4 regions of the Acidovorax sp. FHTAMBA genome follow, and region 1 is predicted to be linked to each of the others. Evidence: predicted binding sites of a transcription regulator. Region 1 holds the regulator's gene; each other region holds the start of a gene.

Region 1 (5,701 bases):
GCGCGTGGCCCGGCGCGCCGCCGCCAGTGGCGCCCAGCGCACCGTGGTGGCCGCTGACGATGTGCGCATCCTCGACGCCTGCCGCCAGCATGGGGTGGAAGCCATCCTCACCCGCAGCGACCACGCCAGCGGCAGCGACCGCCTGGCTGAAGCCTGCACCCTGCTGGGCCTGGAGGGCGACGACGTGGTGGTGAACGTGCAGGGCGACGAGCCACTGATGGAGCCCGGCCTCATCAACGCGGTGGCGGCCCTGCTCACCGCCCGGCCGGAAGCCAGCATGGGCACGGCCGCGCACGCCATTGCCTCGCTGGCCGACTACACCAACCCCAACGTGGTCAAGGTCGTGCTGGACGCGCGCGGGCTGGCGCACTATTTCAGCCGCGCGCCCATCCCGTTCGCACGCGACCATGCCGATGCGTGCTGGTGGGACGGCGCGGCCCGCGAGGCAGCGCCCGGCGTGGCCGCGCTGGCGGGGTTCGCGCCCTTGCGCCACGTGGGCATCTACAGTTACCGTGCGGACTTTTTGCGCGCGTTTCCGGCACTGGCGCCCGCGCCGACCGAGGCCGTGGAAGCGCTGGAGCAGCTGCGGGCGCTGTGGCATGGCCACCGCATTGCGGTGCACCTGACCGATACCGCGCCCGGGCCGGGTGTGGACACGCCCCAAGACCTGGAGCGGGTTCGCCGCCTGCTGGCTGGGTGATGTGCTGCACTGCCCACAGAACGGCCCCTGAAAGCCCGCGTACCGTGTAAGTCAGGGCGAGGGAGTCACATGCTATCCTCGCCCGCAACCAGAGCATCGCATCCCGGGCGACCCGAACGGCTTCAGGCGCCCTTCGAATGCCCGCGCCAGCGGCGCCGACCGATTTCTAACCTTCGAGGACTTCCATGAGACTGATTCTGTTGGGCGCGCCTGGCGCCGGAAAGGGCACGCAAGCCACGTTCATCTGCCAGAAGTACGGCATCCCGCAAATCTCCACCGGCGACATGCTGCGCGCGGCCGTCAAGGCGGGCACGCCCCTGGGCCTGCAAGCCAAGGCCGTGATGGATTCCGGGGCCCTGGTCAGCGATGACATCATCATCGGGCTGGTGAAGGAACGCATCACGCAGGCAGACTGCGCACACGGCTTTCTGTTTGACGGATTCCCCCGCACCATTCCCCAGGCCGATGCCATGAAGGCGGCGGGCGTCAAGCTCGACTACGTGCTGGAAATCGACGTGCCCTTTGACGCCATCATCGAGCGCATGAGCGGCCGCCGCTCCCACCCCGCCAGTGGCCGCACCTACCACGTCAAGTTCAATCCGCCCAAGGTGGCTGGCAAGGACGATGTAACCGGCGAAGACCTGATCCAGCGCGAGGACGACAAGGAAGAAACCGTGCAAAAGCGCCTGCAGGTCTACAGCGACCAGACACGTCCTCTGGTGGACTACTACAGCAACTGGGCCAAGGCCGAACCCGATGCCGCCCCCAAGTACCGCGCCATCAGTGGCACGGGCAGCGTGGAAGAAATCACCGCGCGTGCCTTCGAGGCGCTGGCCAGTTGAGCGGGTTTACCGCCTGATCGGCTGAACGCGGTCCCGCAACTTCCCGGGCCGCGCAAACCATCAAAAAAAAGCGGCGTGCCTTACCGGGCACGCCGCTTTGCTTTTTCAGCACCGCTCACAAACGTTGTTCAGGCCGGCCCGGAACGCAGCGCGTAGGCCTTGCCATCCACAAACAGGTACTCGGCGCGCAGCACCGCATCGCCTTTTTCCTCACGCAGGGTGAAGCCGACCACCGACAGCACCGCGCCCGGCTTGATCTCTGGCACCTGCCAGGCCTGCATGCGGGTCAGCGGCGCCAGCTCGATCTCCCATGTACGGTCCTTGCGGGTGGGCAAGACGGTTTTGGCCAGCAGCGCCTTGCCATCCACCGGCGAGGCCTGGGCGGGCACGGCCCGCTGCGCCAGACTGGCGGGCAGCTTCAAATCGGCGGGCAGTTCCAGTTCCAGCTCGGCATGGGGGTTTTGCCAGCGCACCTTGCGCACCGTGCCTTCCAGGTAGATGGGGCGGTCGGGGTCAAAACTGCTCCAGCCGTGGTGGGCGCGGGCAGCCAGCGGCAGGGCTGCGGCGACCGCGAGCAGGTGACGACGTTGCAGGCTCATAGAGGTTCTCTCCTTGATTGGCTAGACATAGGCAATCCAGCGGCCGCAAACCACGACGGCCAGCCAGACCACGGTGGATGCGAGCATCTGCGCACGGGCCAGCCCGTCCAGACGCGCCAATGACCCGCGTCCATGGAACCACGCAGCATTACAGCCTGCAAGCATTAACAACAGCATCTTCAAGGTAAATACGCGGTTGCTGAGCAGCTCGGCAGGCTGCGTGGCAAACATCAGCAGGCCCGAGGCCGCCGCCAGGCCAAAGCCGCACAGCGCCACCGACAGGCTCAGCCGGGCCAGGTCCCTGACCGGCAACGCCGCACCGCGCCCAAACACCCGCAGCTCCAGCAGCACCAGGTTACCGAGCAGCAGTGCAATGCCCACGATGTGCACCACTTCCAGCGCAGGGTAGGCCCATACGTGGGTCTTGAGATCGGCGAACATACCGTGCAGTCCTTGGCTTGGGCTAGCGAAGCAGGTCCAGCATCAAGGCGATGCGCGCCTTGACCGGAGACAGGCCGCGCGAATCCGCAAGCACATCCCCCGGCTTGGGCAGCACCTGCCCCAGGGGGCACCGCGTAGACCGCACCACCTTCACACCAGCCGCCTGCGCGCGCACAAGCGCTGCCTCCAGCGCATGGTGAATGGTGCCGTTGCCCGTGCAGGCCACCACCAGGCCCTGCACGCCATCGCGCACCAGCACATCCACCACCGCCCCGGTGGCGCCTGCATGGCTGACGACAATTTCCACGCGGGGCCAGGTGGCGATGTTTGCTATTTTTTCAATAGCTATTTGCGCTTTACCATCAAGCGATGGAGGCCAATTTTGCGTCAAACGCACAGCCCCCTCCTCCACAAACGCGAGAGGTCCCACATCGCCCGACGTGAAAGCGTGGACACGGTACGGATGCACCTTCTGCACATGCCGCGCGCCATGCACCTCCCCGGCGGCCACCGTCAGCACGCCAGTGGCGCCGGGCGCCGTGGCCACGGCCACGGCGTCCAGCAGGTTCTGGGGGCCATCGGGCGTCAGCGCGGTGGCCGGGCGCATGGCGCAGGTCAGCACCACGGGCTTTCGGGCGTCCAGCACCTGGTGCAAGAACCAGGCAGTTTCCTCCAGCGTGTCGGTGCCGTGGGTGATAACGATCCCGCGCACCTCAGGGTCTGTGAGATGGTGGGCGCAGCGCAGGGCCAGAGCACGCCACACCTCCCCGTCCATGTCCTTGCTGTCAATCTGGGCCACCTGCTCGGCCAGCAGCGTGCCCGCCATCGCCTGCAACCCGGGCACGGCCTCCAGCAGCCGCGCGACACCCACCTGGGCCGCCGTGTAGCCAATGTTGTCCCCCGCCTGCGCCGAGGTGCCCGCAATCGTGCCCCCGGTGCCCAAAACCACAATTTTTTGCCCACTCACTTGCGCACTCCGAAAAACTGGTGAAAAATACAGTTACTGGATTAAAAAACAGTTGTGCGCCACTGTAGCTGCCTCCAACGGGAACCACCATGCTCGACAACCCCAAACTCACAGCCCGCCAGCAACAGATTCTGGATCTCATCCAGACTGCCATCGCCCGCACCGGCGCCCCGCCCACACGGGCAGAAATTGCCGCCGAGCTGGGGTTCAAGTCGGCCAATGCCGCTGAAGAGCACTTGCAGGCCCTGGCCCGCAAGGGGGTGATCGAGCTGGTCAGCGGCACATCCCGCGGCATCCGGTTGCGCAGCGAAACCGTGCGCTCCATCAACGCAGCGCGCGGCAACCAGTTCAGCCTGCCCATCCCGGGCCTGTCGCAGCTGGTACTGCCTTTGGTGGGCCGCGTGGCGGCGGGTTCACCCATTCTCGCGCAGGAGCATGTGGACCAGACCTACAGCGTGGAAAACAGCCTGTTTCAGCACAAGCCAGACTACCTGCTCAAGGTGCGCGGCATGTCGATGCGCGACGCCGGCATCATGGATGGTGACCTGCTTGCGGTGCAGTCCACCCGCGAAGCGCGCAACGGCCAGATCATCGTGGCGCGCCTCGGAGACGACGTCACCGTCAAGCGCTTGCGCCGTACCGCAACCGCCATCGAACTGCTGCCCGAAAACCCCGACTACCCGGTCATCGTCGTGCAGCCCGGTGAACCGTTTGAGATTGAAGGCCTGGCCGTCGGCCTCATCCGGAACACCATGCTGATGTAGCCAGAGCGCTCCTTCGCATCCCCTCGCGAACCTGTTCGCGAGCTGCCGCGCTGCAGGTGGCGGGCGTTTGGCGTACCGGTTTTTCCGGTACGCCAGCCCTGCGGCGCCGGTTCACTTCGCAATCCTGCCTATGGCCAACCCCCGACCTTCGGAGTTTTCACATGGGAATTGCCTTGACCACCCTTTCGACGCTCGTCCACCCGCTGCGCCACCTGGTCCGCTGGCTGCGCCACACAAGCCCTTTGGCTCAACAATCCACCGTCTATGCCACGCCGGTCACCCGGCCTGCGCAGGCCCCCGCGCCGCACGACCATGCCGTGACGCCGGACACACCGCGGGCGCCCCAAAGCCGTCCGGCGATCCTTCCCGGCCAGCGCCCGCCGCGTGGCAACTGGCCGTTCACCGTCAACCCCCCGGCCCCTTCAGCCAGAACCCGGAGCCGGCTGGCGCAGGCACCCGGCAGAGGTTTTTTGCCGTTGGCGCCTTCTTGCAATGCCACAGGTTCGCCATGGGCTGCGCCCGCCACGGCACGCCGGCCCACCATGGTCGTGCGCAAGGCCGCTGCGCCGGGCGGTACGGGCAGGCTTGTCATTGCCGGACGCATGGCCGACGTGTGCGCAGAGCTTGACCGCCTGGCCGCCTCTGAGGCAGCGCTGCAGGCCTATGGAGGCTCCAGGGCGGTCATGCACGTTTGACAATGGACAACTCCATCGCACAGCCCGGCAAGGCCCTGCCGGGCTATGCAGCGTGGCTCGGTCGTATTTCATGACGTCACCCAACGCCCCTTTGCCAGACCCTGCCCCACCCATCCGCCTTACCCGCCATCACCACACACGTCTGATGCAGGTCTGGCGGTCGGCGGGCTGGCCGTGCAGGGATGGGATCGAAATTGATCTGCTGGCTGCCGGATGTATTGCCCTGCACGCAGACCCCGGTGGGCTGGAAACACTGAAGCTGACTGAAGACGGCATCCGTACACTGGCCGCTGCGCGCCAGCGCAACGTGCGCGCGGTGAGCAGCCATGACAGGCTGGCACACAAGTTTGCTGCGCAGTTGATGCAGGGCGGGCGCATTGTGTGGGCAGAACTGTCATTGCATGCACTGCTCGAACACCCTGCGGCAGCAGCATGCGCAGAAGCTTGCGCGGCCCAGCAGTCCGTACCACCCGCTGAACGCCCCCTGTCAGCGATCACCACTGCAACTTTCTCGACGCCCTTGCAGTCTGCCTTGTGGGCCGGAGGCGACGACACCCCCGCCGCACGGCGGGCCGCCAACGTATGGCGCATGGCCCGCCCTGACCTGTATTCGGTGCGCAACACCTCGGTACCTTCGTACTTGCAGCCCATGGTGCACGAGATCAAATACAGCCGTGCCGACCTGCTGTCAGA
Region 2 (5,701 bases), 980 kb from region 1:
GCCCGCATGTGCTCATCAATGCGCTCACGCACGGCAACGAGATCTGCGGCATGGTGGCGGCCACGCACCTGCTGGATACGGGGGTGCGCCCCCGCATCGGCACGCTGACCATCAGCTTTGCCAACGTGGCCGCCTACGAATCGTTTGACCAGGCCCGCCCGTTCGAGAGCCGCCAGCTGGTGCACAACCTCAACCGCATCTGGTCGGCCGGTGAGCTGGACGGCACGGCTGCAAGCCCCGAGCTGGACCGCGCGCGGGTGCTGCGCCCGGTGGTGGCCGCGGCCGACCACATCCTGGACATCCACTCCACCAGCCAGGACGTGCAGCCCTTCTGGGTGTACCCCGGTTACCAGCGCAATGCGGATGTGGCGCAGGCCATCGGCCGCCCGCCCGTACACCTGGTGATGCCCAGCGGGCTGGGTTCGGGCACACCGCTCATCCAGCATGGCCGCCATGGCCTGGCCGAGAGTGAGGGCGTGGCGCTGGTGGTGGAGTGTGGCCAGCACTTTCGCCAATCGGCCGCAGACGTGGCGACGGCCGCTGCGCTGGATTTTCTGGCGCACTTTGGCCTGATCGAATCTGTGGAGGGCCGCCCCGCACTGGGGCCGCAGCACCGCTATGAGCTGCTGGAGACCTGCATGGTGCGCACGCCGGACTTCCGCTTTGCACGGCCCTTGCTGGGCTTTGAGGTGTTTGCCCGGGGTGAGCTCATTGCCACCGACGGCCCGCACGAAATCCGCGCGCTGTGCGATGACTGCACGGTGATGATGCCCACGCGCGAGCCCATCGAGGGCCGCGAGGCGGTGTACCTGACCCGCCCGCTCTGACGGGCCGCGCCCGGCCCGCTCAGAAGGACGAGCCGGGCTGGGCGAGGAAGGCCAGCTCCTGCGCGGTGGAGGTGCGGCCCAGGACGGCGTTGCGGTGTGGGTAGCGCCCGAAGCGCGCAATGATGTCGCGGTGCGCCACCTCGAACTTGAGGTTGTTCTCCAGCCCCGGCTGGTCAAACAGCACCATCGCCTGGGCGTGCACCACCAGCGACTCGCTGTGCATGTAGGGCATGTAGGCAAATGCGCGCTGGGCAGGGGCCAGCGCCTGGTCGTGCCGCCCGGCCACCAGCTCCTGCGCCAGGGCCAGTGCCTGGGCATCCTGCGCAAAGGCCAGCGGCGAGCCCCGGTGGATGTTGCGCGAGAACTGGTCCAGCACCAGGATTTCCGCCAGCCGCCCCTGGGGCGTGCTGCGCCAGCCCCACAGCTCGCACTGCCGCGCCGCCTGCAGCGTGGCCCCGAAGCGGACACGGATCATGGCGTCGATGGCGTCCTCCTGGGCGAAGTGCTGTTCGGGGCTGAGTTCTTCGAACCAGAAGTGCAGGATGTCGTCGGCTTGCATGGTTTGTGATTAAAAAGCGGCCCTGGCGCTTGGTGGTAAAGCGCTGGTAGCTATTATTTCAGTAGCAATTGGTGGCGATTGTGTGCGCGCATGCATGCACCGGAGTGCACTCGCCTAGGGGCGCTGCAGCTTGCGCGCGCGGCGCTTGCGCTGCCGGTCCAGAAACCACGCCATGAAGGGCAGGATGAGCATGGAGCCGGGAATCACCCACACGAAGAGGTAAGGGCTGACAGAGGATGCCGAGCGCATCACATCGCGCAGGTGGGCGCGCTCGGCGGCGGTCCAGTGGCCCTGGCGGCGCTGCTGCACCATCCACACCACCGAGCCTTTCACCGTTGCCATCTCGCGCTTCAGGCGGCTTTTTTCGCGGCTGTTGCCGGCGAGAAAGGAGCAGAACCACAGTGGCGCGTACTCCATCTTGCGCTGAAAGGCGAGCGTGGAGTCGGGGTCGAACGGCTCTGCGGCAATCAGCGCAGGGTCCGGGGCCGGGTTGGATGGCTGCTCGGTGGTCATGGCGCAGCGATTGTCGCCGCACCGCCGTTTCGCGCCAAGCGGCCCATCGGCTGCTGGCGATGTGGGCAGGGGCCGGCTCAGCGGTGCATTTCGCCCGAGCTTTCGGGCTGGTACAGGATGGCCTTCACCTTCACCGTCATGGATTTGCCGCCCGGGCCCGGCCAGGCCAGCTCGTCACCCACCGACAGACCCAGAAGCGCGCTGCCCACGGGCGCAAATATGGATATGCGGTCGGTGCTGCCGTCCATGTCGCGGGGGTACACCAGCGTCAGGCAGAACTCCTTGCCCGTTTCCACGATGGAGAACTGCACTGTGGAGTTCATCGTCACCACATGGGGCGGAATCTCCTCGGGCGCCACCACGTCGGCGCGGTCCAGCTCGGCCTGCAGCTCTGCCTTGCCCGGGAAAACACTGGCCGGAATAGCGGCCAGCAGGGCCTCTATGCGGTCCACGTCCAGGGACGACAGGATGATCTGGGGCTTGCGCGCCATGGCGGTACCTCGGTGGTTGGTTGCAAAGGTCGGGACTGTAGACCATGGCGAATCTCGCACTGCCCTGCGCGGGCATTGTGCAGGGTGTGAAGCTTGCGCCAGACAGGCCCTGGTGGTGCCGTGCAGGGCTTGTGCTCAAAGGATGTTGTGGGAATAGGGATCAAAATACTGTGTAAATAATCAGTAGTCTTGGTACGATGCGGGTTGCCATGCCACGCCCCACCACCGATCTGTCTGACGTGCCGCCCGCTCCCGAAGCGGTGCATATTCCCCTGCAAGCCATTCGCGGCCGGGGTGCGGCCACGGCCATGGTGCACCGGTTTGTGCGCGACGCGCGCGAGGTGGTGGACGATGGCTGGGGCCACCCACCCTGGCAGGAAGCAGAAGACGAAGGCGCCGCCCCCGCGCTGGCCACCCGTGTGCACCTGGAAACCGCCCGCAGCGCCATCTGCGCCAACGACTCGCCGGACATCTTCTTCGAGTTGTCTGTCAACCCGTATCGTGGTTGTGAGCACGGGTGCATTTACTGCTACGCCAGGCCCACGCACAGTTATCTCAACTTTTCACCCGGGCTGGACTTTGAAACGCAGATCGTCGCCAAAGAGAACATAGCCGCGCTGCTGCGCGCCGAGCTGTGCGCGCCACGCTATGTACCGCGCTTGCTCAACATCGGCTCGGCCACCGACTGCTACCAGCCCGTGGAGCGCGAACTCAAGCTCACCCGCAGCCTCATCGAAGTGATGCGCGACGCGCGCCACCCGTTTTCGCTCATCACCAAATCGAGCGGGGTCGAGCGCGATCTGGACCTGCTGGCCCCGCTGGCCGCCCAGCGGCTGGCCGCCGTGTACATCACCATCACCACGCTCGACGCCACCCTGGCGCGCCGCATGGAGCCCCGCGCCGCTGCGCCCCACCGGCGCCTGCGCACCATCCGGGCGCTGGCCGATGCGGGCGTGCCCGTGGGGGTGAGCGTGGCGCCACAGATCCCGTTCATCACCGAAGACATGGAACAGGTACTGGAGGCCGCGTACGACGCCGGGGCCCGCAGCGCCTTCTACACCGTGCTGCGTCTGCCCTGGGAGCTGGATGCGCTGTTCCGCGAATGGCTTGGGGTGCACTACCCGCAGCGCGCAGCCCGCGTGATGGCGCGGGTGCAAGACCTGCACAACCTCTCGGACGCCCAGCGCGGCGCCGGCAAAACCTACAACAGTGATTACGTATCGCGCATGAAAGGCAGCGGCCTGTGGGCCGACCTGCTGCGCCAGCGGTTTGCCGCCACCTGCCGAAAGCTGGGGCTGAACCGGGAGCGGGTGGAGCTCGATCTGACGCAGTTCCGGCCCGGGCTTCTGCAAGGGCAGGCCAGCCTGTTCTGACGGATTTCGCTGGAAATTTTGAACCAAATTGGCCGCCGGCGCTTATCCATAAAGCGCGTGCAGCTATCAATACAGTAGTGCGCCGCTGCGCTGGGCGTCACGCCCCCCACAGGCCCAGCACGACCTGCGTGTACAGCGGAATCCCCAGCACGATGTTGAGCGGAAACGTCAGCCCCAGCGACAGGCTCACGTAGAGCGAGGGGTCTGCCTCGGGGATGGCAAACCGCACCACCGCAGGCACCGCGATGTATGACGCACTGGCCGCCAGCACCATCAGCAGCACAGCGTCGCCCGCGGGCACCTTGGCCACCCAGGCCAGTGCCAGCGCCAGGGTGGCGTGCACCAGGGGCCCCAGCACGGCATAGGCCAGCAGCCAGGGGGACTGATGCCGCACGGCGGGCAGGTTGCGCGCCGTGGCAAGCCCCATGTCCAGCAGGAACAGGCACAGCATGCCCTTGAACAGATCGCCCGAGAACGGCTGCATGGCCGCCTTGCCAGCATCGCCGGTCACCAGCCCGATCACCATGGCCCCGAGCAGCAGCAGCTGCGTGCCGTCGGTGAACGATTCGTGCAGGATCTTGCCCATCGACAGGCCCGGCCCGCCATGGCCCGCGCGTGGCGCGCCAGCAGCCAGACCACCCCCACCCGTCGCTGCCATGGCCAGCACCGGCTGGCCGTGAACCGCACGCAGCGAAGCCGGCGTGCTGGCCGCAGCAGCCAGCCGCTGGCGCTGCGCATTGGCCAGCATCACCGCCAGGATGATGGCGGGCGACTCCATCAGCGCCATCGCGGCCGCCATGTAGCCGCCGTAGGGCACCGATTGCGATTCAAGAAACTGGGTGGCGGTCACAAAGGTCACCGCGCTCACCGAGCCGTACGTGGCCGCCACCGCCGCCGCGTTGAAGCCCGACAGCACCCGCCGCAGCAGCACATAGCCCACCAGCGGCACCACCACCGCTAGCAGCATGGCCAGGCCCAGGCTGCTCACCACGCTCGGCGTCAGGCCCGAGGCCGCCAGGGCAAAACCGCCCTTGAGACCCAGCGCCATCAGCAGGTAGATCGACAGAAACTTCGAGATGGCCGCAGGCATCTCCAGGTTCGATCGGACAAGGCCCGCAAACACCCCCAGGGCAAAAAACAGGATCGCAGGGTCCAACAGGCTTTGCATCATTCACTCCTTTTGCAGCGATGGTAGGCAGGGCAAGGTGCAAAGTAAAATCGATTCGAACGCGGCTATCTATAGATAGAAACCTATGAATATCACCTTCCGGCAGTTGCGGCTTTTCCTGGCGCTGGCAGAAACCGGCAGTGTCAGCGCGGCGGCCCGCGTCATGCACGTCACCCAGCCCACCGCGTCCATGCAGCTGCGCGAGGTGACGCAGGCCGTGGGCCTGCCGCTGTATGAAGTCATCTCGCGCCGCGTGCACCTTACCGAGGCCGGCCAGGCCCTGGCCCGCACCGCGCGCGCGATTGCGGGCGAGTGGGATGCGTTCGAGCAGCGGGTGTCGGGAGCCAAGGGCCTCACCAGCGGCCGCCTGAAGGTGGCGGTGGTCAGCACGGCCAAGTACTTTGTGCCGCGCCTGCTGGGCAGCTTCTGCAAGCTGCACCCGCAGATCGACATTTCGCTGGAGGTGCTCAACCGCGACCACGTCATCCACCGGCTGCGCAGCAACCTGGACGACCTTTACGTGATGTCCATGCCCCCGGCCGACCTGCCGCTGGAGGACCAGATCCTCATGCCCAACCCGCTCGTGGTCATCGCCCCCGCCGGGCATCCGCTGGCGCTCAAAAAGCGCATCAGGCTCGACCAGCTGCAGGCAGAGCGCTTCATCCTGCGCGAAAGAGGCTCCGGCACCCGCATGGCCACCGACGCACATCTGCGCCAGCTGGGCTTTGCCCCCGGTGCGGTGCTGGAGCTGGGCAGCAACGAGGCGATCA
Region 3 (5,701 bases), 2.3 Mb from region 1:
CCCCCGATGCGCGCAGCGTGCGCAGCAGGCCATCGGCCAGCACCTGGTCGTCTTCGGCAATGAGGATGCGCATGGGGGTTGTCTCCTGGTGGGTGGCTGTGGTCTGGCGCCGCGCCTGTGCCGCGATTTTAGGAGGCACTCGGGCCTGGCGTATCCATCGCGCACATCGGGCCGCCGCAGTGGTCCTGCGCCGGTGCGGCGCAGGTTTGGCTGTGACCTGGCAGGCGCTGGACGGTCAGCGTGGATCGGTGGCGAGCAGCTTGTGCACCAGCGCCTTCAGGTCGGCCTGCAGGCGCGCCATGCCTTCGGGGTGCTGTGCCAGCGTGTGCTCATCCATGTACAGCCGGCGGTTGATCTCCAGCTGGATGCTGTGGCGGTGCTCTGCCGGGTTGCTGTAGCGCCGCACCAGCTCCACGCCCTTGTAGGGGTGGTTGTGCTCCACGCTGTAACCACAGCCGCGCAGGTGCTCGCACACCAGGGCCGACAGCGCGGGGCTTGCGGTGGTGCCGTCGCGGTCGCCCACCACAAAGTCGGCGTGCACCAGGCCCGGAAATTCGGTGGCAAAGCGCCCCGCCACGGCGGGCATCGAGTGGCAGTTGATGTGGATGCTGTAGCCGTGGCACGCGTGCGCGGCGGCAATGGCCTGTTGCACGGCAGCGTGGTAGGGGCGCCAGCAGCGCTCAATGCGCGCGCGCACCTCGGCCACAGAGAGCTGGCGGTTGTAGATCGGCTCGCCTTCGTCGGTGAACTTCCAGATCAGCCCCTTGCCCAGGCGCACCTTGCTGAGCACCGCGGGCTCGGTGGAGACCGGCTCGGTCCATTCGCCGTCGAGCAGGCTGGTGTCCAGCTCGGTGGTGTCGCGGTTGGCATCCAGGTAGATGCGCGGGAAATGGGCTTCGATCCAGGCCACGCCGAGGGCGGGGGCAAAGGCGTAGATCTTCTCGACATGCGTGTCTTCGGCGCGGCGCAGGGTGGGCAGATCGCAGGCCGAACCAAAATCAGCGGGGTATCGGGTGCCGCTGTGGGGGGAATCGAGCACCAGCGGGGTACGGCCGGGCAGGTGGGTGACTTCGGAGGACATGGCTTCGAGGGTAACGCAGTCGGCAAGGGTGCCAGTGTGCGCAATCCGCCAGCGGGCGTCCATGGCGCATTCCCTTGTGTAGTGCCTGCGGACGGGTCAGGGCGGGGCGCCGCCCGCGTAGGCCTCCAGCCCGATGGCCACCACCGTGGCCACCTCGGCGCCGACTTCATCGCGGAACTCCGCCTCGGCCTGCGCGACGGCATCGTGAAACGCCTGCAACCACGCCAGGCCCGTGGGCGTGAAGCGCACGCGCCGCGCGCGCGCATCCAGCGCGTCTGCCTCGCGTGTGACCAGGCCCCAGGCCTCGCACTGGTCCACCAGGTGGGCCATGGCCTGCTTGGTCATGCCCGCGCGCTGGGCCAGGTCGGTCAGCCGGTCGCCCTGCAAGGCCAGGTGGCGGGTGATGTGCACGTGCGCAGCCGTCACCTGGTCACGTGCCGCCAGGTTGGACAGCGCCAGCGGCACTTCGATATTGCGGGCCATGAGCTGCAGCACCCGGGCGTCGAAGCGGCGCAGCGCGCTGCCCATGAGGCGACCCAGGTGGGTTTGCCGCCAGCCGTCGTCGGCCGCCGCAGGCAGGCCGGAGCGAGAAAAATCGGTCATGGTAAATTGTCAGGCAAACTGACCAAATATCGCTTTGTTTTGATTGCATCACTCGCATAAACTACTGTTCAAGCATCCAGCCTGTGATTAACCGCAGAGCGATGCAAGCATCCAACCTGTTGTTTTTCAAGGAGTTTTCTCATGGACGTCGCAGTCAAAGGCACCAACCCGGCATTGCCAGTGAACACCGAAAAGGCCAAGGCCCTGGCCGCCGCGCTCGCCCAGATCGAGAAGCAGTTTGGCAAGGGCACCATCATGCGCCTGGGTGAAGGCGAGGTGATCGAGGACATCCAGGTTGTCTCCACCGGCTCGCTGGGCCTCGACATCGCCCTGGGCGTGGGTGGCCTGCCGCGCGGCCGGGTGGTTGAAATCTATGGCCCTGAATCGTCGGGCAAGACCACGCTCACGCTGCAGGTCATTGCCGAGATGCAAAAGCAGGGCGGCACCTGCGCGTTCGTCGATGCCGAACACGCGCTGGATGTGCAATACGCCCAGAAGCTGGGCGTGCAGCTGTCTGACCTGCTGATCAGCCAGCCCGACACCGGCGAGCAGGCACTGGAAATTGTGGACAGCCTGGTGCGCTCGGGCGCCGTGGACCTGATCGTGGTGGACTCGGTGGCCGCGCTCACGCCCAAGGCCGAAATCGAGGGTGAAATGGGCGACAGCCTGCCTGGCCTGCAGGCCCGCCTGATGAGCCAGGCGCTGCGCAAGCTGACCTCCACCATCAAGAAGACCAACTGCATGGTCATCTTCATCAACCAGATCCGCATGAAGATCGGCGTGATGTTCGGTTCGCCCGAAACCACCACCGGCGGCAATGCGCTCAAGTTCTACGCCTCGGTGCGGCTGGACATCCGCCGCACCGGCACCATCAAGAAGGGTGAAGAGGCCATCGGCAACGAAACCAAGGTCAAGGTGGTCAAGAACAAGGTGAGCCCGCCGTTCAAGACGGCCGAGTTCGACATCCTCTTCGGCGAGGGCATCAGCCGCGAGGGCGAGATCATCGACATGGGCGTGAACGCGAAGATCGTGGAAAAGAGCGGCGCCTGGTACGCCTACAACGGCGAAAAGATCGGCCAGGGCCGCGACAACGCCCGCGAGTTCCTGCGCGAGAACCCCGACCTCGCCCGCGAGATCGAGAACAAGGTGCGCGAGAGCCTGGGCATTGCCCTGCTGCCCGCGGCCCTGGAAGCCGCCCCTGCCGACAAGCCCGCCAAGGTTGCCAAGGGCGAGAAGGAAGACAACAACAAGTAAGCAGGCGGATGCGCGGCCTGTTTTGATGAAATGGGCCGCTGGCGCTTGCTGGTAAAGCGCTAACCGCTACTTATATGAGAGCAAAAGGCGATGGGCTTTGGCACCCTCTCCCTCAAGGGCCGCGCGCTGCGGCTGCTGTCGCAACGCGAACATTCGCGCGCCGAGTTGGCCACCAAGCTGGCGCGCCACGTGCAGGAGGGCGACGATCTCAACGCGGTGCTGGATGACCTGCAGGCCAAGGACTTCATCAACGCCCATCGCGTGGCCGAATCGCTGGTGCACCGCCGCGCCGCGCGCTTGGGCACCCAGCGCCTGGTGCAGGAGCTTCGCAGCAAGGGGCTGGATGACGACCTGGTGCGCGCCACTGCTGAACAACTGCGTGCCACCGAACTGGAGCGCGCCCGCGCCGTGTGGCGCCAGCGCTTTGGCAGCGTGGCCGACGACGCCAAGGAGCGGGCGCGGCAGATGCGCTTTCTGGCCGCGCGCGGGTTCGCGGGCGATGTGGTGCGCCGCGTGGTGCGCGGCGGCGGGCCTGAGGAAGACGACGCCCTGTGACCGCGCAGCCTGTGGGGCTGCGATCGCCAAAATAAGGGTGAAAATGGCCGCTAGCGCTTTACCAGCAAGCGCCAATAGCTACTAAATCAATAGCAATCATGCCCTGCCATTGCAGGGCGTGTCGGTTTACAGGCCCAGCATCAGCTGCAGGTTCTGCACTGCGGCCCCGCTGGCGCCCTTGCCCAGGTTATCGAGGCGCGCCACCAGCACGGCCTGGCGGTGGGTTTCGTTGCTGAACACCCGCAGCTCCAGCTTGTTGGTGTCGTTCAGCGCGGTGGGCTCGAGCTTGCCGTCGTCCGTGGGTGGCAGCACGCTCACCCATTGCGCGGGCGTGTTGCTCTTTGCATAGTGCGAGGCCAGCGCGTCGTGCAGGTCTGCGGCCTTGGGCTGGCCGGGCAGCAGATCCAGATGCAGCGGCAACTGCACCAGCATGCCCTGGCGGAAGTTGCCCACGGCCGGCACAAAAATGGGTCGGCGCGTGAGCCCGGTGTATTTCAAAATTTCGGGCAGGTGCTTGTGCGCGAGGCCCAGTGCATACAGCTCGAACGGCGCCGCCTGGCCTTGCTCATAGGCTTCGATCATGGTGCGTCCGCCGCCCGAATAGCCACTGACGGCGGGCAGCGCGAGCGGGAAATCATGGGGCACGAGGCCTGCATCCACCAGCGGGCGCAGCAGGGCGATGGCGCCGGTGGAATAGCAGCCGGGGTTGGAAACGCGCAGCGCATCGCGCACGGCTTGCGCCTGGCCTGCGGCGAGCTCGGGAAAGCCAAACACCCAGCCGGGTGCCGTGCGGTGCGCTGTGCTGGCGTCGATCACCTTGACCTGGCGGCCGGTGGTCTTTTCGATCTCATCGACCATGGCCACGGTCTCGCGCGCGGCATCGTCGTGCAGGCACAGCACCACCAGATCCACGCCCGCAATGAGGTCGCGCTTGGCAGCGGGGTCCTTGCGCAACTCGGGCGCAATGCTCACCAGCTCCACCTGCGGCATGGCCTGCAGCCGTTCACGGATCTGCAGGCCCGTGGTGCCGGCTTCGCCATCAATAAAGATTCTGGACATCGGAATGCTCCTGCTATGGGGTGGATGCGCCTGTAAGCTTGGCACAAGGGATGGTGCGTTGCAACATGATACAGTCGCCGGTTGCCATGTCCCCAGCCCGCGGCCAGACATTTTGTTGTCCATGGTAAACGGGTAAATACCACCCTTCCCTGAGAGAGACCTCATGAAGATTCACGAATACCAAGGCAAGGAAATCTTGCGCAATTTTGGTGTGCCCGTTCCGCGTGGCATTCCCGCATTCACGGTGCAAGAAGCCGTGGAAGCAGCCCAGAAGCTCGGCGGCCCCGTGTGGGTGGTCAAGGCCCAGATCCACGCCGGTGGCCGTGGCAAGGGTGGTGGCGTGAAGGTGGCCAAATCCATTGACGACGTGAAGGCCCGCGCCAGCGAAATCCTGGGCATGCAGCTGGTCACGCACCAGACCGGCGCCGAAGGCCAGAAGGTCCGCCGCCTGTACATCGAAGACGGCGCCGACATCAAGAACGAACTGTATGTGTCGTTGGTCACCGACCGCGCCACGCAGAAGGTCGCCCTGATCGCGTCCAGCGAAGGCGGCATGGACATCGAGGAAGTGGCCCACTCCACGCCCGAGAAGATCATCACCGAGATGATCGACCCGCTGACCGGCATCACCGAAGCGCAGAGCCGCAAGGTGGCAGCAGCCATCGGATTGAGTGGCGCCTCGATCGACCAGGCCGTGGACATCTTCGCCAAGATCTACAAGTGCTACATGGATACCGATGCGTCGCTGGTGGAAATCAACCCGCTGAACTGCGACTCCAAGGGCAACCTGATGGCCCTGGACGCGAAGTTCAACTTTGACGCCAACGCCCTGTTTCGTCACCCTGAAATCGTGGCCTTCCGCGATCTGGACGAAGAAGATCCGGCCGAAGTGGAAGCCTCCAAGTTCGACCTGGCCTACATCAGCCTCGATGGCAACATCGGCTGCCTGGTGAACGGCGCGGGCCTGGCCATGGCCACCATGGACACCATCAAGCTGTTTGGCGGCGAGCCAGCCAACTTCCTGGACGTGGGCGGCGGTGCCACCCCCGAGAAGGTGACTGAAGCCTTCAAGATCATGCTGAAGAACCCCAAGGTCGAAGGCATTCTGGTCAACATCTTTGGCGGCATCATGAAGTGCGACACCATTGC
Region 4 (5,701 bases), 920 kb from region 1:
TGCCGCGGCCCGTGCGGTAGGCGTCGGCAATGTCCCCAGGGGTGCTGATGATCTGTCCGCCGCCGGGGTAGTCCGGCCCGGGCACGATGGCCAGCAGATCCTCGGCGCTGAGCGAAGGCGTCTTGATGAGCGCAATGCAGGCGTCGGCAATCTCGCGCAGGTTGTGGCTGGGGATTTCGGTGGCCAGGCCCACCGCAATGCCACTGGCTCCGTTGAGCAGCGCAAACGGCAGGCGCGCAGGCAGCTGGCGCGGCTCGGTGGTGGAGCCGTCGTAGTTGGGCATGAAATCAACCGTGCCCTCGTCGATCTCATCCAGGAGCAGGCTGGTGATGCGCGACAGGCGCGCTTCGGTGTAGCGCATGGCGGCAGCGCCGTCGCCATCACGGCTGCCGAAGTTGCCCTGGCCGTCGATCAGTGGGTAGCGCTGGGCAAAGTCCTGCGCCATGCGCACCAGCGCGTCGTAGGCCGACTGGTCGCCGTGGGGATGGAAGCGGCCCAGCACATCGCCCACCACGCGGGCGCTCTTGACCGGCTTGGCGGCCGTATTGCGCGTGGGGCCGCTGTAGCCGAGGCCCATGCGGTCCATCGAATACAGAATGCGCCGCTGCACGGGCTTGAGGCCGTCGCACACATCGGGCAGCGCACGGCCCTTGACGACCGAAAGCGCGTATTCAAGGTAGGCGCGCTGGGCGTAGCCCGCCAGGCCCAGGGAGTCGCCCCCGTCGTCGCCTGCGGTGGTGAAATCGAGAGTGGGTTGGTCGCTCATTCGTTGGATACAGGTTCTGCTTGATTCACGTTCTGTGGGCCGTTTGGTGTCTGCGCCACGCGGGTGGGCGGCAGGTTGCCCCGGTTCTGCGCGCCGCCCGAAAGCTCCATGCGAACGCGGCCGGGCGCTGCGCGCTGGGCCAGCACGGGCGCTGGCGGCTTGAGCTGGGTGTACAGACCCATCACGGTGCGCACGTAGTTCTGCGTTTCTTTGTATGCGGGTATCTGGTTGCCCGCGCGCTGCACGGCGCCTTCACCCGCGTTGTAGGCGGCAAGCGCCAGGTCGATGCGACCGGGAAACAGGTCCAGCAGGTAGCGCAGGTAGCGCGTGCCGGTAGGCACGTTCACCGCCGGGTCAGCCAGCTTTTGCTCCACGGTGCGCTTGGCATCGGCCCGCACACCAAACCGGCTGGCCGTGCTCGGCATTACCTGCATCAGGCCGACGGCACCCTTGGGCGACACCGCAGCGGCGTCAAAGCCAGATTCGGTGGCAATTACGGCCTGCAGCAGCTCGTAGTCCACGCCGTGTTGGCCAGAGGCTGCGCGCAGGTGGTGCTTTACGCGCTTGTAGTCTGGTGCGATGTCAAAAAATGCCAGCAAGCGCGCACCATTGGCAGGCAACGCGTAGGGCATGGCGGGCGCTTGCTCTGGAGCATCGCGGGTGGAGTCAAAGTCGGTGCCGCGAAAGAACAGCTGGTAGCGGGAATCCAGCTGCTCGGCCGCAAAGTGCGTCACGCCGCGCTCGTCCACATGCGCCCACAGGTCTGCATGGGCCGAATGCTGCATTAAACATAGCAACAAACCCAATACAGACAAGCGCAGGGCACTGTTTTTATTCATATTTTGATCACAAACACCGGGCGGAGCGCGTCGATGCGGTCAGATATCTATCTCGACCGCGTCGCCATGCAGCTCCATCAGCTCACGGCGGGCGGCGGCTTCGCCCTTGCCCATGAGCTTGGTGATGAGGCCTTCGGTGGCGGCAAAGTCCATGTCGCCCAGTTGCACGGGCAGCAGGCGGCGGGTGTCGGGGTTGAGCGTGGTTTCCCACAGCTGCTCGGCGTTCATCTCGCCCAGGCCCTTGAAGCGGCTGATCTGGCACTTCTCCTTGGGCACGCCGTCCTTGGCGCATTTGTCGAGGATGGCCGTCAACTCGCCATCGTCCAGCGCATACATCTTGGCGGCGGGCTTCTTGCCGCGCGCGGGTACATCCACGCGGAACAGCGGCGGGCGCGCCACGTAGATGTGTCCGGTCTCGATGAGCTTGGGGAAGTGGCGGAAGAAGAGCGTGAGCAGCAGCACCTGGATGTGCGAGCCATCCACGTCGGCGTCACTCAAGATGCAGACCTTGCCGTAGCGCAGGCCGCTCAAATCCGGCGTGTCGTTGGGGCCGTGCGGGTCCACGCCAATCGCTACCGAAATGTCGTGGATTTCGTTGTTGGCAAACAGGCGGTCGCGCTCGACCTCCCAGGTGTTGAGCACCTTGCCCCGCAGCGGCAGGATGGCCTGGCTTTCCTTGTCGCGGCCCATCTTGGCGCTACCACCGGCCGAGTCGCCCTCGACCAGGAAGACCTCGTTGTGGGCGATGTCCCTGCTTTCGCAATCGGTGAGCTTGCCCGGCAGCACTGCCACGCCCGAGCCCTTGCGCTTTTCGACCTTCTGACCGGCCTTCTGGCGGGTTTGCGCGGCCTTGATGGCCAGCTCGGCGAGCTTTTTACCGTAGTCGACGTGCTGGTTCAGCCACAGCTCCAGCGCAGGGCGCACAAAGCCGCTCACCAGCCGTACCGCGTCGCGCGAGTTCAGGCGTTCCTTGATCTGGCCCTGGAACTGCGGGTCGAGGACCTTGGCTGAGAGCACATAGCTGGCGCGCGCAAACACGTCCTCAGGCAGCAGCTTCACACCCTTGGGCAGCAGGCTGTGCAGTTCGATGAAGCTCTTGACGGCATTGAACAGGCCATCGCGCAGGCCACTTTCATGGGTGCCGCCCGCGCTGGTGGGAATCAGGTTGACGTAGCTCTCGCGCACGGGCTGGCCGTCTTCCGTGAAGGCCACGCACCACGATGCGCCCTCGCCTTCGGCAAAACTTTCGTTGTTGCGGTCGGCAAAACCCTCGCCTTCAAACAGCGGGATCACCGGGTCGCCGTTGAGCGTCTGCATGAGGTAATCGCGCAGGCCGCCCTTGTACTGCCAGGTTTGCGTGTCGCGGGTTTTCTCGTTCACCAGTTGCACGGTCACGCCCGGCATGAGCACGGCTTTGCTGCGCAGCAGGTGGGTGAGTTCGCCCATGGGCAGCGCGCTCGACTCGAAATACTTGGCGTCGGGCCACACGCGCACCGAGGTGCCCTGCTTGCGCTCACCCGCCTCCAGCGGGCGAGCCACCAGGGGCTCGATCACGTCGCCAGCCGAGAACACCAGGCGCGCCGCCTTGCCTTCGCGGTAGCTCGTCGCTTCGAGCCGGGTGGCCAAAGCGTTGGTCACACTCACGCCCACACCGTGCAGGCCGCCCGAAAAGCTGTAGGCGCCGCCCTTGCCCTTGTCGAACTTGCCGCCCGCGTGCAGGCGGGTGAACACCAGTTCGATCACCGGGGCGTTTTCCTCGGGGTGCATGCCAAAGGGGATGCCCCGGCCGTCGTCTTCCACGCTGACCGAGCCATCGGCATGCAGCGTGACCCGGATTTTTTTTCCATAACCGGCGAGTGCTTCATCGGCCGCGTTGTCCAGCACTTCCTGGATGATGTGCAACGGGTTGTCGGTGCGCGTGTACATGCCCGGGCGTTGCTTGACGGGCTCCAGGCCCTTGAGCACGCGGATCGAGCCTTCGGAATATTCGCTGGCAGAGGCAGAAGACGGTTTGGCAGACATAGCGGCGGATTGTAGTGCGGCAACGCATCAATAGCTGGATATAAAACCAGTTAACCCCTGCCCCTGTTGCCGACTGTATTGGTCCCCGGTGTATCAGCACGTTTCACACAATCTGGCTACATTCCTGCGTATGCATATCAATCCTCCGAAACTGTCCATGTTCCAGGTGCTGGCCTGCGGTGCGGCCATCGTGACGCTGTCGATGGGCATCCGCCATGGGTTCGGCCTGTGGCTGCTGCCGATCACCCAGGAGATGGGCTGGACGCGCCAGTCGTTTGCGCTGGCCATCGCCATCCAGAACCTGTCCTGGGGCCTGATCGGCATTTTTGCGGGCATGGTGGCCGACCGGTTCGGCGCCTTCCGCGTACTGATCGGCGGGGCCGTGCTGTACGGCCTGGGCCTGGCAGGGATGGCCCTGTCACCCACGCCCACGCTGTTTGCGCTCACGGCGGGCGTACTCATCGGCGCTGCGCAGGCGGGCACCACCTATGCGGTGATCTACGGGGTGCTGGGGCGGCAGATTGCGCCGGAACGCCGGTCGTGGGCCATGGGTGTGGCGGCTGCGGCAGGGTCCTTTGGCCAGTTTCTCATGGTCCCGGTAGAAGGTTGGCTGATTGCAGGCCTGGGCTGGCAACAGGCGCTGCTGGCACTGTCGCTCATGGTGCTGCTCATTGTGCCGCTGGCCTTTGGCCTGCGCGAGCCGGGGTTCCAGGGCTCAGCGCCCGTCAAACGTGAGCAAACCATCCTGCAGGCGCTGGGCGAGGCCTTCCGCTACCCCAGTTTCAACCTGCTCATGGCGGGCTATTTTGTGTGCGGGTTTCAGGTGGTTTTCATCGGCGTGCACATGCCCAGCTACCTCAAGGACCATGGCCTGTCGCCCCAGGTGGCCAGCTATGCACTGGCTCTGATCGGGCTGTTCAACGTGCTGGGCACGTATGTGGCGGGCACGCTGGGCCAGCGCATGCCCAAGCGGTTCATCCTGGCTTTTATCTACTTTGCGCGGGCCGTCGCCATCAGCGTGTTCTTGCTGGTGCCGCTGTCGCCGCTGTCGGTGTATGTGTTCTCGGCGGTGATGGGCACGCTGTGGTTGTCCACCATTCCGCCCACCAACGCCACCGTGGCGCAGATTTTCGGCGTGCAGCATTTGTCCATGCTGGGCGGTTTTGTGTTTTTCAGCCACCAGATCGGGAGCTTCCTGGGCGTGTGGCTGGGAGGCTATCTGTATGACGCCACCGGCAGCTACGATATCGTCTGGTACATCGCCATCGGGCTCGGAGTGTTTGCGGGCCTGGTGAACCTGCCCGTCAAGGAAAGCCCCATCCAGCGCCATGCGCCGCAACCGGCCTGACATCGCTGCACACAGCATCCCAAGACCACCATGAACCCACCATCTTCCCCATGGTCCACGTCGGCAAAGCCCGCGCTGCGCTGGCTTGGCTGGGCCGTGGCGGTGCTGGCCTGCCTTGCGGTGTTTGGCATGTACACGGTGCCAGACTTCATGGTGATGGTTGCCGACCAGGTCTGGGCATGCTTCTAAGCCGCTGAATTTTTAGTCTTTTTGGCCTCCAGCGCTTATCCAAAAAGCGCCTAAAGCTATCATTAACATAGCAAAATGCACGGTACCGAAGCCCCTTCCGAATGGGTGCAACGTTGGGCTCACCTGATCCCCGGCAGCACCACGGCCCTGGATGTGGCCTGTGGCGCGGGCCGCCATGTGCGATATCTGCACGCCCGGGGCCTGCGCGTGGCGGGTGTGGACCGCTCTGAAGAAGCCCTTGCCGCCTGTGCGGGTCTGGGCGAAATGGTCTGCGCTGACATCGAGTCGGGCCCCTGGCCGTTTGCCGGGCGCGTGTTTGGCGCCGTGGTGGTGACCAACTACCTGTGGCGCCCCTTGCTACCGGTGATTGCAGGCAGCGTGGCGCCCGGTGGTGTGCTTATCTATGAAACCTTCGCGCACGGCAATGAAACCGTGGGGCGCCCCGCGCGGCCCGAGTTTCTGCTGCAACCCGGTGAACTGATCAGGGCTTGCGAGGGTTTGCGGGTGGTGGCCTACGAAGACGGCTTTTTGCCCGAA

Evidence for each region. The regulator LexA, encoded in region 1, represses DNA repair genes until DNA is damaged. The targets are predictions, from matches to a motif close to ACTGTATNNNNATACAGT.
Region 2: the regulator LexA is predicted to act here: its motif matches at 2,558-2,575, upstream of AAFF19_RS16530 (PA0069 family radical SAM protein).
Region 3: the regulator LexA is predicted to act here: its motif matches at 1,748-1,765, upstream of recA (recombinase RecA).
Region 4: the regulator LexA is predicted to act here: its motif matches at 3,661-3,678, upstream of AAFF19_RS16200 (DNA topoisomerase IV subunit B).

The regions. Positions count from the first base shown of each region.
Region 1 covers NZ_CP152407.1:2,539,633-2,545,333, reverse strand. The annotation lists gene kdsB (3-deoxy-manno-octulosonate cytidylyltransferase) at 1-700, shown strand, start outside; gene adk (adenylate kinase) at 886-1,542, shown strand; gene AAFF19_RS12000 (DUF6152 family protein) at 1,671-2,141, opposite strand; gene AAFF19_RS11995 (hypothetical protein) at 2,163-2,582, opposite strand; gene AAFF19_RS11990 (asparaginase) at 2,605-3,549, opposite strand; gene lexA (transcriptional repressor LexA) at 3,639-4,313, shown strand; gene AAFF19_RS11980 (hypothetical protein) at 4,487-5,008, shown strand; gene AAFF19_RS11975 (hypothetical protein) at 5,154-5,701, shown strand, end outside.
Region 2 covers NZ_CP152407.1:3,522,224-3,527,924, reverse strand. The annotation lists gene AAFF19_RS16550 (succinylglutamate desuccinylase/aspartoacylase family protein) at 1-827, shown strand, start outside; gene AAFF19_RS16545 (DUF924 family protein) at 847-1,386, opposite strand; gene AAFF19_RS16540 (hypothetical protein) at 1,501-1,899, opposite strand; gene rnk (nucleoside diphosphate kinase regulator) at 1,977-2,390, opposite strand; gene AAFF19_RS16530 (PA0069 family radical SAM protein) at 2,600-3,763, shown strand; gene AAFF19_RS16525 (sodium-dependent bicarbonate transport family permease) at 3,861-4,931, opposite strand; gene AAFF19_RS16520 (LysR family transcriptional regulator) at 5,017-5,701, shown strand, end outside.
Region 3 covers NZ_CP152407.1:117,414-123,114, reverse strand. The annotation lists gene AAFF19_RS00535 (response regulator transcription factor) at 1-73, opposite strand, end outside; gene AAFF19_RS00530 (N-formylglutamate amidohydrolase) at 236-1,081, opposite strand; gene AAFF19_RS00525 (MarR family winged helix-turn-helix transcriptional regulator) at 1,178-1,684, opposite strand; gene recA (recombinase RecA) at 1,826-2,938, shown strand; gene recX (recombination regulator RecX) at 3,029-3,493, shown strand; gene argC (N-acetyl-gamma-glutamyl-phosphate reductase) at 3,620-4,552, opposite strand; gene sucC (ADP-forming succinate--CoA ligase subunit beta) at 4,716-5,701, shown strand, end outside.
Region 4 covers NZ_CP152407.1:3,462,200-3,467,900, forward strand. The annotation lists gene parC (DNA topoisomerase IV subunit A) at 1-766, opposite strand, end outside; gene AAFF19_RS16195 (lytic transglycosylase domain-containing protein) at 763-1,551, opposite strand; gene AAFF19_RS16200 (DNA topoisomerase IV subunit B) at 1,645-3,627, opposite strand; gene AAFF19_RS16205 (MFS transporter) at 3,758-4,975, shown strand; gene AAFF19_RS16210 (hypothetical protein) at 5,006-5,164, shown strand; gene AAFF19_RS16215 (class I SAM-dependent methyltransferase) at 5,240-5,701, shown strand, end outside.